Regions from separate parts of the Pseudomonas sp. DW-iso3 genome, predicted to be linked through region 1. Evidence: riboswitches for the same ligand, from Rfam matches in the RefSeq annotation. Region 1 holds a riboswitch; the other holds the start of a gene.

Region 1 (7,476 bases):
GATGGATATCGCGCAGCAACTGCGCCTCACGCACCTTGAAGCCCAACCCTCTGCAGCTCAGTACTGTCATCGCGCATTCCTCCGGCCAATGAGGATCAGCGCAAACACTGGCGCGCCGACCAGCGCCGTGACCACGCCGACCGGAATCACCTGGCCTTTGATCAAGGTGCGCGACAGTACATCGGCTGCAATCAAGAACAACGCGCCGCCCAACGCACTGGCCGGCAGCAAGCGCGAGTGCCCGGTGCCGAGCAGCAGGCGCACGGCGTGGGGGATTACCAATCCGACAAAGCCGATGGAGCCAACAATCGACACCATCACCGCCGTCACCAGGGCCGCGCAGCCCACCAGCACAAATTGCACCCGGCGCACCGGAATGCCGAGGGACGCTGCCGAGTCGCTGCCGAAGGTAAACGCATCCAACGCACGGCGGTGCCACAGGCACACCGCCAAGCCTGCAACGGCCACCGGCACCGCTAACCACACCGAGGGCCAGCGCACACCACTGAGGTTGCCGAGCAGCCAGAACAGGATGCCGCGCGCCTGTTCGGAACTGGCGGATTTGGTGATCAGGAAGGCGGTGAGCGCATTGAACAACTGCGAGCCGGCAATGCCCGCCAGAATGATCTGGCCGGTGCCGCTGGCCGAACCGCTGGCGCGCGCGAGCAGGATCACCAGCGCAAACGCCGCCATGGCGCCAACAAACGCGCCCGCCGACAACGAAATCAACCCGCCGCCCACGCCGATCAACGCCACCAGCACCGCGCCAGTCGAAGCGCCGGCACTGATGCCCAGCAGGTAGGGATCGGCCAGTGGGTTGCGCAACAGCGATTGCAGGATCACCCCGCACGTCGCCAGCCCGGCGCCACACGCAGCGGCGACCAGGGCGCGGGTGAGGCGGTAGTTCCACACCACGCCTTCGTCGATGGGGTCAAGCACGTAGCTGGCCGCCCACAGTTTGTTGGCGAGCACCTGGAGCACGACTTGCGGCGAGATGGCGGTTTCGCCGATCGCCACCCCCGCGAGTAGGGCGGCTAATAGCAGGGCCAGGGCGAGTAGGGTGCGCGTCATTTGGGCAGGTCGTAGCCGTCGATGGCCGTGGCCAGTTGCTCAAGCCCGTCGAACGTGCGGATGCTGGCCTGCAGCGCCAGGGCATCGAGGATGATGATGCGGTTGTTTTTCACCGCGTCCATGTTGCGAGTCACGGGATCGCTGCGCAGGAAGGCCAGTTTCTTTTCATGGTCGTCGGCGGGGTAGCGGCGGCGGTCCATGCGTGCGATCACCAGAAAGGTCGGGTTGGCCTTGGCGAGGGTTTCCCAGCCGACGGCGGGCCATTCTTCATCGGATTGCACCACGTTGTGCAGACCGAGGGTTTCCAGCATGAACTCTGGAATGCCCTTGTGGCCGGCCACGTAAGGATCGCTGGCCATCTCGGAACTGGAGAACCACACCAAGGCACTGGCTTGCTTGAGGCCTTTGCTTTGCACGGTGGCAACAGATTTGGCCAAGCGTACCTTGAGGTCGTCGTTCAACTGTTGGCCGCGCGCCTGTACGTCGAAGATCTCGGCGAGTTGGCTGATGCTTTTATAGATCGTCTCGATTCGGAACGGCTCCAGCCGTGTGCCGTCGGCGCCTACCAGGTTGTCCTTGCCTTCGCAGTCGGAGGGCAGCAGGTAAGTGGGGATCTTCAGTTCATGGAATTGCTCGCGGGTGCCGACCACGCCCTGGGGCCCGACCACCCACTCCAGCTCGGCGGCCACCAGCTGCGGGCGCTTGGCGATCACGGCTTCAAAGCTCGGCTCATTGTTGGCTAGCCGCTCGATGCCGTCGTTCTGCACCTTGTACTGCGGCAGTACGCTGTTGAACCACAGTGAGGTGCCGACCACTTTGTCCCCCACGCCCAATGCGTAGAGCATCTCGGTGGCCGCCTGGCCGATGGTCACGCTGCGGGCGGGGGCTTGCTGGAAGGTCAGGCGACTGCCGCAGTTTTCCACGGTCAGCGGGTAGTGGGTGGGCGCGGCTTGGGCGAGGGCACAGAAGCCCAGGCCGGTGAGCAGGGCGGTAACGCGTGGCAGCATGGGGCAATCTCCGAATGAACCGTACGTGCCATTCGGAAATACACCCTTAAGCGCTGCACTAGAAAAACAGGCAAGAATGTCCTTCCCGGACACCCCGCCGGTTGGTAATTGAGCTTGGGCCGGCAGGTCTCCTGACTGATGCGTCGTCGCCAGGCTCCGGCCTTCCCGGACAAGGTCCAGTGGCATCAGGGAGCAGGCTCAGCACCTACAGTTGCGGGGGCAGTTCCGATTGGCGAGGGTGTACCGCGCTTCGGATTCCCTATTAGTCCCGTTTGGGAACCGGCGCGGTATGGTAGTTGATTAGGGCGGGGCGATATAGCCCGAGGCACGCCCGGTCAGAGACGAATGTCTTCAGGCCCCTGTATCAGGGCTTCAATCCGCGTGCCGGTGGCGCGTTCTTCGTTGCTGAAGCCGTCGTAGTCGGCCAGGTTGGCAAAACGCAGGCCGGTGAGGCGTTCTATCTGGATTACGCTGCGCTGGTAGGTCCTAAGCTGGCCGAACACCAGGTCGAGCTGGCCCAGCTCGCGGCTCTGGTCGATCATGTAGGCGCTGGCCGAAGGCTTGCCGTCATCGCTGAGGTAGGCGACCACTTTCCAGAACGCCTTGGGGATCTGGACGCCCCGGTACACCCGGTCTTCGTCGGCGAACACCGGGCCGGTGAACACGGTGGCTCGGGCTTTCCAGCGCTGGGTGTTGTCGAGGATGTAGTCTTCGAGCTCCAGCCACGTTTTCTGGTTGAACCCGCTCATCTGCGGTGAACAGTTGGTGAAGTGGAAGGTGTCGAAGTTGGCGGTTTGCGCCGCGTCGCCCCAGTTGGGGTCTTGTCGGCGCACCAAGTGGCCGCGATCCAGGCCGTTGCTGGCATACAGTGCTTCGCCCACCTGCGCATCAATGGGCAGGCGTCCGTCGTAGGCCCAGGTGTCGTTGCTGCGAATGATGTCCATATGCTGCCCGCCATCGATGTTGACGCCCACATACAGCGCGAGCCGCTTCGAGCGTGACATCGTTATCGAGAAGTGCGTGTAGTCCAGGCGCTTCTGGACATCGCCGGCCAAGGTCTCTTCAACCGTAGGCCAGGGCACCCCGAAGCTGCCGAGAAAGTCCTCAGCGTAGCCGCGTCGGTCCTTCAAGTCGTTGGCCGAGGTGACGCGGGGCGTCGCGGCTCGTGCCTCCAGCAATGTGGGGCTCGGTGCGATCAATGGGCGCAGGTCAGCGAGCCTGGGGCGGTATGAAAGGTCGATTTTGGCTTTACGTGCGGGCATCGGTCAGTCCTCCTTGGATAAACACGACTGCAACATAGGTTAATGACAATTGATGACACGCGATAACCCCTGGAGGCTATCCTGAATCGATGACCCGGACGTTGTTACCTGCCAAATGGAGCCAGCCAATGTGTGTTCGCCAGCCGAATCGTAATCCGATTTTCTGCCTGATCCCGCCCTATATGCTCGACCAGATCGCGCGCAACGGGGACAAAGCGCAACGGGAGGTCGCGTTGCGCACCCGCGCCAAGGACACAACGTTCCGCTCGCTACGGATGGTCGCCGTGCCTGCCAAGGGACCGGCGCATATGGCCCTGGCCATGGGGGCCGATAAACGCCGCTCGATCTACAGCGCCGAGGGCGCCGACAGCCTGCCGGGCACGCTGGTGCGTGGCGAGGGGCAGCCCGCCAGTGGTGATGCGGCGGTGGACGAGGCCTATGATGGCTTGGGCGCCACCTTCGATTTTTTCGACGAGGTCTTCGATCGCAACTCCATCGACGATGCCGGGATGGCGCTGGACGCCACTGTGCACTTTGGCCAGAACTACAACAATGCGTTCTGGAACTCGACCCAGATGGTGTTCGGGGGTGGAGACGGGCAGTTGTTCAACCGCTTTACGGTGGCCCTCGACGTGATTGGCCATGAGTTGGCCCACGGCGTCACCGAGGACGAGGCCAAACTGATGTATTTCAACCAGTCCGGGGCGTTGAATGAATCGCTGTCGGACGTGTTCGGTTCGCTGATCAAGCAGTATGCGTTGAAGCAACGTGCGGAAGACGCCGATTGGTTGATCGGCAAAGGGCTGTTCACCCAAAAGATCAAAGGCACCGCCCTGCGCTCGATGAAAGCCCCCGGCACGGCGTTTGACGACAAACTGCTGGGCAAGGACCCCCAGCCCGGGCACATGGATGATTTTGTGCAGACCTACGAGGACAATGGCGGGGTGCATATCAACTCCGGCATTCCCAACCATGCGTTCTACCAGGTGGCGACCATACTGGGCGGGTTCGCCTGGGAGCGCGCCGGGCGCATCTGGTATGACGCGCTGCGTGATGCGCGGCTGCGGCCCAACTCGGGTTTCCTGCGCTTTGCGCGCATTACTTACGATATTGCAGGCCGACTCTACGGCGCTAACAAGGACGAACAGAAAGCGGTCAAGGACGGTTGGAAGGCGGTCGGCATTGCTGTCTGACGAGAGGAACGGCCATGCAAATTTCAATCAAGGAAAACGGCGGGCCCGGTTTTTTTCCGGGCCTGGCCAAGCCACAGACGGTGGAACTGGACACGCTGCCGGAGCAGGAACAACAGGAGCTGCGGCAGCTTGTCGAGGCTTGCGACTTCTTTCAACTGCCGCCCAGCAATGCGCCTGCCCCCGGTAATCCGGGCCAAGTGCATTACACCGTGACGGTAAAGGACGACGAGCGCGAGCACACCGTTTGCGTGCTCGCGCCGGTGAAGTCGCAGGCGCTGGATGGGCTGGTGCAGTGCGTGCGACGGCATATTCGCTGTTGAGGCCGCTTTAGGTCTAGCGGGACGGTTCGACAGGCCCCCTTGCCACCGATGTCGCTTGATTTACTTGCGATCCAGCCACACCGTCTGGGCGTTGCAGAATTCCCGCACGCCGAAGTGCGATAGCTCGCGTCCGAAACCACTCTTTTTCACGCCACCAAATGCCACCCGAGGGTCGGAGACGCTGAAGGCGTTGATGAAGATGCCGCCGGTTTCCAGCTGATTGGCGATGTCCCGTGCCTTCGCGGAGTCGGTGGTGAAGATGCTGGCCGTGAGGCCAAACTCGCTGTCATTCGCCAGGGCCACCGCATGGTCGGCATCACGGGCGGTGATGATCGAGGCGACTGGGCCGAACAGTTCCTGTTTGAACGAGGTCATCTGGTCGGTGACGTCTGCCAGCACGGTCGGTTCGTAGTAGTTGCCGGCGCCGGGCACTTTGTGGCCGCCCAGCAGCAGCGTGGCGCCTTCTTCCAAGGTCGCCTGGACCTGGCCGTGCAGCTCGTCGCGCAGGTCGAAGCGTGCCATCGGGCCGATGTAGGTGGCGGCTGACGTCGGGTCGCCCATCACCAGAGCGCGGCTGGCTTCCAGGAATTTGACGGTGAAAGCCTCCACCACACCTTCTTCGATGATGAGGCGCTTGGCGGCGGCGCAGACTTGGCCGCTGTTCTGGAAACGACCGATCAGCGCCGCTTGCACCGCGGCGTCGAGGTCGGCGTCGTTGAGTACGATGAACGGGTCGGACCCGCCCAGCTCCAGCACGCACTTTTTCAGCGCAGCGCCGGCCTGAGAGCCGATGGCGATGCCTGCACGTACGCTGCCGGTCAGGGTGACGGCGGCGATGCGCGGATCGGCGATGGCCTTGGACACGCCGTCGTTGGTCACGTTGACCACTTCAAACAGACCTTCGGCGAAGCCGGCCTTCTGGAACGCTCGTTGGATCAGATAGGCACTGCCCATCACGTTCGGCGCGTGTTTGAGCACGTAGGTATTACCGGCCAGCATCGTCGGTACGGCGCCGCGCAGCACTTGCCACACCGGGAAGTTCCACGGCATCACGGCGAAGATAGGGCCTAGCGGGCGGTATTCGATCTGCGCACTGCCGTTGTCCACCAGGGTCGGTTCCGGGGCGAGCATGGCCGGGCCGTGGGCGGCGTACCACTCGCTGAGTTGCGCGCACTTTTCGATTTCGGCACGGGCCTGGGCGATGGGTTTACCCATTTCCAGGGTGATCATCTGCGCCATGTCTTCGGCTTGTTCGCGCAGGGCGCTGGCCAGGCTCAGCAGCAACTCGGCGCGCTGGCTGACCGGCTGACGGCGCCAGGCGCGGAAGGCGAGGGTGGAGCGGTCGAGGGCGGCGTCCAGTTGCTGCGCGGTTTCATACGGATAGCTGCCGACCGTTTCGCCGTTGGCCGGGTTGATCGAGAGGGCGTGGGTAGTCGCGTTCATGGCACCGTCCTGCTGAGTGAATTAGGTTGAGTTCAGCGTACGGGGCTATATCTTTTCTGGAAACTGAATAATATTAAGCAATACATTCACGAATGGAGAATGATTTGGACCTGGTGCAACTGGAAATCTTCAAGGCCGTTGCCGAGCAAGGCAGCATCAGCGCCGCCGCGCAGTTGATTCATCGCGTGCCGTCGAACCTGACCACGCGCATCAAGCAACTGGAGCAGGACCTCGGTGTGGAGTTGTTCATCCGCGAGAAAAGCCGCCTGCGCCTGTCACCGGCCGGGTGGAATTTCCTCGGTTATGCGCGGCGCATCCTCGACCTGGTGCAGGAAGCCCGCGCGACAGTCGCGGGGGAGGAGCCCCAGGGTGCGTTTGCCCTGGGATCGCTGGAGAGCACGGCGGCGGTGCGTATCCCGGCGTTGCTGGCGGCGTACAACCAGAAACACACCAAGGTCGAGTTGGACCTGAGTACCGGGCCTTCAGGCACCATGATCGAAGGCGTGTTGTCGGGGCGGCTGACGGCAGCGTTTGTCGACGGCCCGCTATTGCACGCGACCCTGGAAGGTGTGGCGGTGTTTGAGGAAGAGATGGTGGTGATTGCGCCGCTGCATCACGCGCCGATCACCCGTGGGCAGGACGTGAACGGGGAGAGCATCTACACCTTTCGCTCCAACTGCTCGTACCGGCATCACCTGGAGCGCTGGTTTTCACAGGACGGCGCGGTGCCGGGCAAGATCTTCGAGATCGAGTCCTACCACGGCATGCTCGCTTGCGTCAGCGCCGGCGCGGGCCTCGCGCTGATGCCGCGCAGCATGCTCGACAGCATGCCGGGGTCGGCGGCGGTGAGTGTTTGGCCGCTGACGGACAACTTCCGGATCCTGCACACCTGGCTGATCTGGCGGCGGGGGACGGTGTCGCAGAGTTTGAACAGTTTCGTGAAGTTATTGGAGGAGCAGGGCGCCATCCGTGCGGCTTAGCCACCGAATTGCAGGGTGCCCATCGCCAGCTTTGCCATCAGTGCGGTCGCACCCAATTGCACCAGCCACAGCGCCAGACCGCCCAGAAAGACGCCCAGCGCCACTTGCAGCACCAGGCTCTTTTGAGGCTTGGGTTGCGGTGCGCGTGGGGCGTAGTCATCCAGTTCGTCACGGTCGGCACGCAGGTCCAGGTCATCGTT
Region 2 (7,346 bases), on a different contig from region 1:
AACGCCGAATACTTCGTACGCACCTTTATCCGTGGGCCGGTGTGCCGTGGGCAGATTGCCACGGACGTGATCCGTGACAACTTCTGGACCCTGTTCCAAGACCCGGACCACGACCTGTACATCACCGATGCGCGCTATCGCGGCCAGGCCACGCCGTTGCTGGCGATGCCGGGGCAGAACGATGACGTCGGCAGCGTGCTCAGCCTGTGGCTGGCGTACCGCGACAAACGTAATGAATACGAGGCCCTGCGCCGCGACAGCTATGCTGACTTGCCGCCGCCAAGCTGGTCGACCCTGTGGGCGGGCAATGACAATGCCTTGCTGAGCATCTTCCGCCACTTCGACAGCGCTTCGGTGACCAAAGGCCTGATTGGCGAGGTGCCGCAAACCCTGTGGCTGTTCGACTACCCGCTGCTGGAGCGCACCTATTATCAGTTGGCGGTGAACTTCGATGTGTTCGGCAACGTGTCGCACCAGGCCCAGACCCGGTTGTATTTCGACCTGATTCGCAACGGTGCCGAGCAGAACTTCCTGCGCCTGATGCCGGCCGATTCCCGCGAGGGCTTCTTGGATGACTGGTACCAGAACAGCGGCAAGCTCAAGCTATGGCTGGACTATGAAGCCATTGATGACGACAAACCCACCGGCCTGCACCTGAATGAAAACGATCCGAAGCGCGACTTTGCCAACCAGTTGCTCACGCGTTATGGCGATTTGAATGCGAGCCCGGATCCGATCAACCGCTGCACGGGCGCCTATTGCTCGCGTGACGGCGTGGACCCAGCCATTCAGGATGCGGAGCAGGCGCTGAGCCGCCTGACTTCACGCCCGGCCGCCGGGCTCAAGGTCATCGACCAACTGCCTGAAGCGACGATGTTGCGTGTCGAGACCGCCAGCGGTAAGCGTGTGCTCTACAGCATGCTGCGCAATCGTGCCCACAGTAACGTGGCGTTTCTTCTGGGTGAGGCTTATCGCTATCAGCCGGGCTTGGACACGGTGACGATTTATCCTGGCGTGCTGAGCAGCTATCCGAACTTTATGTTCAATATCCCTGCCCAGGAAGTGCCGGAGTTTGTGGCTGAAATGGAGCAGGCCAAGGATGCCAAGCGTTTCGAGAAGATTGTGGACCGCTGGGGTGTGCGGCGCAGTCATCCGTTGTTTTGGCAGTACTTCCATGATGTGTCGCAGTACATTCGGGAGACTACGCCGGTGGAAGAGGGGGTGTTGGATATGAATCGGTATCAGAACTTGTGAGATCTTTTCGGAGTGCATATCCGTTGCTGCGGTAACGGCTGATATTGGTTCCGCCCTTACGGCGCCTCAGATCAAAAGCCAGAGCAAGCGCGACTCGCTTCGCATCGTGGATACGCTTTTCGTCCTTTGTAGGAGCCGGCTTGCCGGCGAAAAACGTGAGAACGCCGCGTTTTGTCTGGTTACCCGCGTCATCGTTAACCACCATCGCAGGCAAGCCAGCTCCTACAGGGACTGCGTTTGCCCTTGCCTTTGCTCTACACCACTCAGGCCGCCGTGCTCTTGCGGTCCCCCAAACCCCTGTCGGATTACGGGCACACCGAGTATTGGGGCAAGAGCCTTTTGGTTGCTTTTGGACTCTTTTCAAAAGTGACCCGCCGTAAGAGCGGAACCCATAGCAGCCATCACCCAAATAACGGATATGTACACCCCCCCAAAAAACCTATCCCGACAAAAACACTAGGACTTTGTACCTGCGTAATATTTTGGCGTAAACTGCTGGCAAGCCTGTGAGGAGTTTCCATGACTGCCATAACCATTACCGACGCCGCCCACGATTACCTGGCTGACCTGCTGTCCAAGCAGAACACCCCGGGTATCGGCATCCGCGTCTTTATCACCCAGCCCGGCACCCAATACGCCGAGACTTGCATTGCCTACTGCAAGCCTGGGGAAGAGAAACCTGAAGACACCGCCCTGGGGCTGAAAAGCTTCACCGCGTACATCGATGCCTTCAGCGAAGCCTTCCTCGACGACGCCGTGGTCGACTACGCCACCGACCGCATGGGCGGCCAGTTGACCATCAAGGCGCCAAACGCCAAGGTGCCGAACGTCAACGCCGACAGCCCGGTGAACGAGCGCATCAATTACTACCTGCAGACCGAGATCAACCCAGGCCTGGCCAGCCACGGCGGCCAGGTCAGCCTGATCGACGTGGTCGAAGACGGCATTGCGGTGTTGAAATTCGGCGGCGGCTGCCAAGGCTGTGGCCAGGCGGACGTGACCCTGCGTGAAGGCATTGAGCGCACCTTGCTGGAGCGTATTCCAGAGCTCAAGGGCGTGCGTGACGTGACCGACCACACGCAGAAAGAAAACGCCTACTACTGAATAAGGCGTTCACTGCGAGCAGAAAAAACGGCGCCCCGTGAGCGCCGTTTTTTTATGCCTGGGTTTCAGGGGCGGTAAAGGTGAGCATGGCCCGCGCGATACAGCGACGACTCACTGAAGCTGTCACTTGCCAACACCCGGCCCACCACAATCAATGCCGTGCGCCGAAAGCCTTTGGCCGCCACCTTCTCGGTAATGTCACTCAACGTGCCCATCGCCCAATCCTGATCCGGCCAGGTTGCCCGGTGCACCACGGCAATCGGGCAATCCGCGCCGTAGTGCGGCAGCAGCTCAGCGACGATCTTCTCCAGGTGATTGACCCCCAGGTGGATCGCCATGGTGGTGCCATGCCGGGCCAGGCTGTCGAAATCCTCGCCGGCGGGCATGCGGGTTTTGTCGGCATAGCGGGTCAGGATCACGCTTTGGGCGATATCGGGCAGGGTCAGCTCGGTTTCCAGCAGGGCGGCGCAGGCGGCCACGGCGGTGACGCCGGGAATGATCTGGAAGGGAATGCCCAGCTCCCGCAGATGGCGGATCTGTTCGCCAATGGCGCCATACAGGCTCGGGTCACCGGAATGGACGCGGGCCACGTCCTGGCCGTTGTCGTGGGCGGTTTTGATCAGGTCAATGATCTGTTCCAGGTGCAATTCGGCGCTGTTGACCACCGTTAGCGCCGAATGGCCGTCCAATACCGCCGCCGGAACCAATGAGCCGGCATAGATGATTACCGGGCAACTACGGATCAGCCGCTGGCCTTTGACGGTGATCAATTCCGGGTCGCCGGGGCCTGCGCCGATGAAGTAGACGGTCATGGTGGTTCCTGTCGAAAAACGGGCGAGCATGAATGTTGCTCATGATCGGGGGCGGCAATTATCGGGATTTTAGCCGGCGCAGGCTAATGCAAAGGTGGCTTGGGCGGTTTTTTTGCGAGTGATCAACAGGCGGGCAGGGCTGCCTGCAAGGTGCTCGGCGAGTGCCAGCGCGGCGCTTTCGGCGATGCCATAACAGCCGGTGTGGGCAAAAGCGATGTCGGATTTGTGGCTCAGGCGGTGCTCAAACGCCGCCAGTTGCTCGGCGCTGAAACATTGCAGTGGCAGGTTCAGCCTCTGGGCCAGAGCCAGTAACCCCGGTTCATTCTGTTTGCGATCGATACTGGCCAGCGCGCTAATACGGTGACGCTCGATACCGCCCTCGGCGAGGGCTGAATCGAACAGCGCCAGCAAGGTGTGAAGATCGCAACCCTGCTGGAAACCCAGGCCGATCACCAGGGTCATGCCGAGTATTGGTCGTCACGGTTGCGGCGGAACAGCCACGCGCTGATCAGGCCCAGTGCCAGCCAGAAAGCGACGTTGGTCAACTGTGAAGCGATCTTGAATTGTGCTTCCAGGGCTTGCGGTGCCAGCATCGAATGCACTTCGGGCTGTGGCGCGCCGATCACGTGGGGGACGGCGAGGATCGCCGCGCCCAGCACTTTCAACAGCCAGTTACGACCAAATACGATCAAAGCGATGCCGGCAGCTGTAGAAGCCGCAGTGCCGATCCACCAGGTTTGGCGCAGCGCCAGGTCCGCGGCGACAGTGCCCGGCAGCTCAGGCGGCAGGCCCATCGTCGGTGCCAGCACGAAGGTTGCGTAACCGGCCAAGCCCCACAGCAGGCCTTGGGCGGTGCGGGTTGGCGCGCGCAGTGTGTAGAGACCGGCCAGCATCAGCGCAAAACCGACCGCGACTACCAGATTACCGCCTGTGGTCGAGAGCACGCGCTGCCAGCCGTCTTCCGGCTCCCAGGCTTCGGCATCGTGGGTGTGGGCGGCAGCGCCTTCGGTGTGTTCGTGGGCCACTTCGGTGGCGGCCGGGGCCTTTTCAAAGGTTTCCGCCTGCAGAATCAGCGGGGCGACCCAGAAGCTTTGCAGCAAGGTCAGCAACAGGGCGGCCAGCAGGCCGGTGAAACCTGCAGTTTGCACGATACGCTTGATCATGTCGGCAGGTCTCAGTGGCACGGGAACGCAGCGCTGTGGCGGGTATCGTGGGCAGCGTTGTGCACGGCCTCGATGTGCGAGAAACCGGCAAAGTACACCAGGCACGCACCAAGGATCGACGCGCCGATGGCGGCGGTCAGGCGTTGGCTCAGGGTAGCGGTGCTGCTGGCGGAGTGCGAGGTGCTGCTGACGATTGACATGGCGCGTCCCTTTCAGGTGTCTGGGTGAAACGAGCGCATGGAAACCCCGCGAGCCAGGCACGCAGGGTTTGAACAGCGCCCGCCCACCGCGGGTTTGTTATCTGATTTTTTCGGGCCGGTCTCCGGGCTTGCGAGGGGCAGTCTGCCTAATAAGCATCGCCTTCCCATGCCGTCGAGGCACAGTGGATCTGACGCTTCACTCGCTTACCGTTGCGGGGGCAGCACCGGACTGGTCATATCGCTATGACGCACCGGTTTCCCGTTTCACCCTGTGAAGGGCACCCGAAACAAGATGTGTAGGAGAGCATGGGGGTGGGAGGGGAGTCAATTGGGGTGTGTACATATCCGTTGCTGCGGTGATGGCTGAAATGGGTTCCGCTCCTACAGCGAACCGCCTTTGCTCTACACCACTCAAGCCGGCTGTCAGGCCGCTGTGCTTTTGCTTTTGATCTTGATCTTGATCCTAAGCGCCCCCCCAATCCCTGTCGGATTACGGGCACACCGAGCGTGAGCGAGGTGCCGAGTGTTGGGGCAAGAGCCCTTTGGTTACTTTGGGGCTCTTTTCCAAAGTGACCCGCCGTAAGGGCGGAACCCATTTCAGCCGTTACCGCTGAAACGGATATGTACCCAACCCAACCCATCATTGACCATCCCCCAAGCACTGCGTAGCCTTACACCCTTCGAGGTTCTTCGGCCCAGGCCGAAGCTAAGAAGGGAACGCGGTCCAAGCCGCGGCTGCCCCCGCAACTGTAAAGGGTTCAGCTGACTGCCACGCCACTGCCGACAAGGCGGGAAGGCGCAGCCAGCGCCGGTCGCAAGACCCGCAAGCCCCAAGCCAGGAGACCTGCCTCGCAACCGATTTTCTACTTCAACCGGGCGGGGTGATCCGGTGACGAAATCCGCTGCTGCGCGCCGTCGCAGGGCCTATCGTCCCGTATGCCCGCCCCCAAGGGCATCCGATGAAAACACTGGCCAAACTCCCCGTCACCATCGTCACCGGCTTCCTCGGCTCGGGCAAGACTACCTTGCTGCGCCACATGCTCGACAACGCCCAGGGCCGTCGCATCGCCGTGATCGTCAACGAATTCGGCGAACTGGGCATCGACGGTGAAATCCTCAAGCAGTGCTCCATCGGCTGCACCGAAGAAGAAGCCAACGGCCGCGTCTACGAGTTGGCCAATGGCTGCCTGTGCTGCACCGTGCAGGAAGAGTTCTTTCCAGTGATGCGCGAATTGGTGGCCCGTCGCGGCGACCTCGACCATATCCTCATCGAAACCTCCGGCCTGGCCCTGCCAAAACCGCTGGTACAAGCCTTTCAGTGGCCGGAAATCCGCAGCGCCTGCACCGTCGACGCTGTGATCACCGTGGTCGACAGTCCGGCCGTGGCCGCCGGCACCTTCGCCGCTTTCCCGGACCAGGTGGATGCCCAGCGCAAGCTCGACCCGAACCTGGACCACGAGTCGCCGCTGCATGAGCTGTTCGCCGACCAACTGGCCAGCGCCGACCTGGTGATCCTCAACAAGAGCGACCTGATCAGCCCTGAAGACCTGGCCCGTGTGCGCCTGGAAGTCGCGGAAGAACTGCCGCCCGCGGTGAAGATCATTGAAGCCAGCAGCGGTCGTTTGCCGTTGGACGTGCTGATCGGCCTGGGTGCCGGCTCCGAAGAGCATATCGACGGTCGCCACAGTCATCACGACCATCACCATGACGGTGAAGACGATCATGACCATGATCACGACGCCTTCGACTCCATCTCCATCGACCTGCCGCAGGCCGATGAAGCGCTGCTGCTCGACGCCCTGACCCAGTTGGTGGTGCAACACGGCATCCTGCGCGTCAAAGGCTTCGCTGCGATTCCGAACAAGCCGATGCGCCTGCTGATCCAGGGGGTGGGTACGCGTTTCGACAAGCACTTCGACCGTGCCTGGGGCCCGGACGAAGCACGCATCACACGCTTGGTGCTGATCGGTCAGGACCTCGACGCGGCGGGCCTTGAAGCGCAACTGCGCGCAGCCCTCAGCGTTTAACCCATGCACCTGCTCAGGACCCAGCCCGGTGGTTTCGTCTCGGACGACAATATTGCCGACCTCGGACAAACCCCCGCTGATCTGGTGATCCTGTGCAGCGGCGATTCCAGCCTGGCGCTGCTGGCCGAAGCGGCCCAGCAGTTGCCGGACGATTACCCCAGCTTTCGCTTGGCCAACCCGATGCAGGTGCAGAACCATGCCTCGGTCGACCTGTATGTCGATGAGGTGCTGCGCCACGCCAAGGTCATCCTGATTTCCCTGCATGGTGGCATCGGTTATTGGCGTTACGGCATTGAGCGTCTGGTGGAATTGGCCGAGCGTGGCGTTCAACTGATTCTGGTGCCGGGGGATGATCGCCCGGACCCTGAGCTCAGCGGACTAAGTACCGTCGGCGCCGAAGAGCGTGATCGCCTCTGGCACTTCCTGCGCCAGGGCGGCCTGGGCAATGCCCTGGATTTCTATCGCTGCCTGGCCAGCACTTACCTGGGCCGTGATTACGCCTGGGCCGAGCCGCAAACCTTGCCGCGCACGGCGATTTATCACCCGCACCGTGCCAGCGCCCGGCTGAATGATTGGCAGGCCGACTGGAATGCCGAGTGGCCGGTGGCGGCGGTGTTGTTCTATCGCTCGCATTTGCAGGCAGCCAATACCGGTTTTATCGATGTGTTCTGCCAGCGCTTGCAGGCGGCGGGTCTCAACCCGTTGCCGATGGCGGTGGCCAGTTTGAAAGAACCCGGCTGCCTGGCGGTGGTCGAGGACCTGCTGGACGAGGTCGGCGCGGCGGTG

Evidence for each region. Region 1 has a riboswitch for cobalamin ahead of AC4PS7_RS12125 (ABC transporter substrate-binding protein). Riboswitches for the same ligand answer to the same signal wherever they lie in the genome.
Region 2: it holds a riboswitch for cobalamin, as region 1 does, so the genes downstream of both, AC4PS7_RS14275 (CbtB domain-containing protein) here and AC4PS7_RS12125 (ABC transporter substrate-binding protein) in region 1, are expected to answer to the same signal.

The regions. Positions count from the first base shown of each region.
Region 1 is NZ_JBZXDZ010000003.1:654,589-662,064, forward strand. Features, by position in the region: gene AC4PS7_RS12115 (ABC transporter ATP-binding protein) at 1-70, opposite strand, end outside; gene AC4PS7_RS12120 (FecCD family ABC transporter permease) at 67-1,071, opposite strand; gene AC4PS7_RS12125 (ABC transporter substrate-binding protein) at 1,068-2,078, opposite strand; cobalamin riboswitch at 2,183-2,377, opposite strand; gene AC4PS7_RS12130 (DNA/RNA non-specific endonuclease) at 2,414-3,340, opposite strand; gene AC4PS7_RS12135 (M4 family metallopeptidase) at 3,469-4,533, shown strand; gene AC4PS7_RS12140 (protealysin inhibitor emfourin) at 4,548-4,853, shown strand; gene AC4PS7_RS12145 (aldehyde dehydrogenase family protein) at 4,914-6,296, opposite strand; gene ptrR (putrescine utilization regulator PtrR) at 6,401-7,276, shown strand; gene AC4PS7_RS12155 (hypothetical protein) at 7,273-7,476, opposite strand, start outside.
Region 2 is NZ_JBZXDZ010000004.1:476,881-484,226, forward strand. Features, by position in the region: gene AC4PS7_RS14250 (fatty acid cis/trans isomerase) at 1-1,254, shown strand, start outside; gene nfuA (Fe-S biogenesis protein NfuA) at 1,774-2,358, shown strand; gene cobM (precorrin-4 C(11)-methyltransferase) at 2,424-3,170, opposite strand; gene AC4PS7_RS14265 (cobalamin biosynthesis protein) at 3,240-3,632, opposite strand; gene AC4PS7_RS14270 (CbtA family protein) at 3,629-4,333, opposite strand; gene AC4PS7_RS14275 (CbtB domain-containing protein) at 4,345-4,533, opposite strand; cobalamin riboswitch at 4,630-4,834, opposite strand; cobalamin riboswitch at 5,200-5,399, shown strand; gene cobW (cobalamin biosynthesis protein CobW) at 5,493-6,560, shown strand; gene cobN (cobaltochelatase subunit CobN) at 6,564-7,346, shown strand, end outside.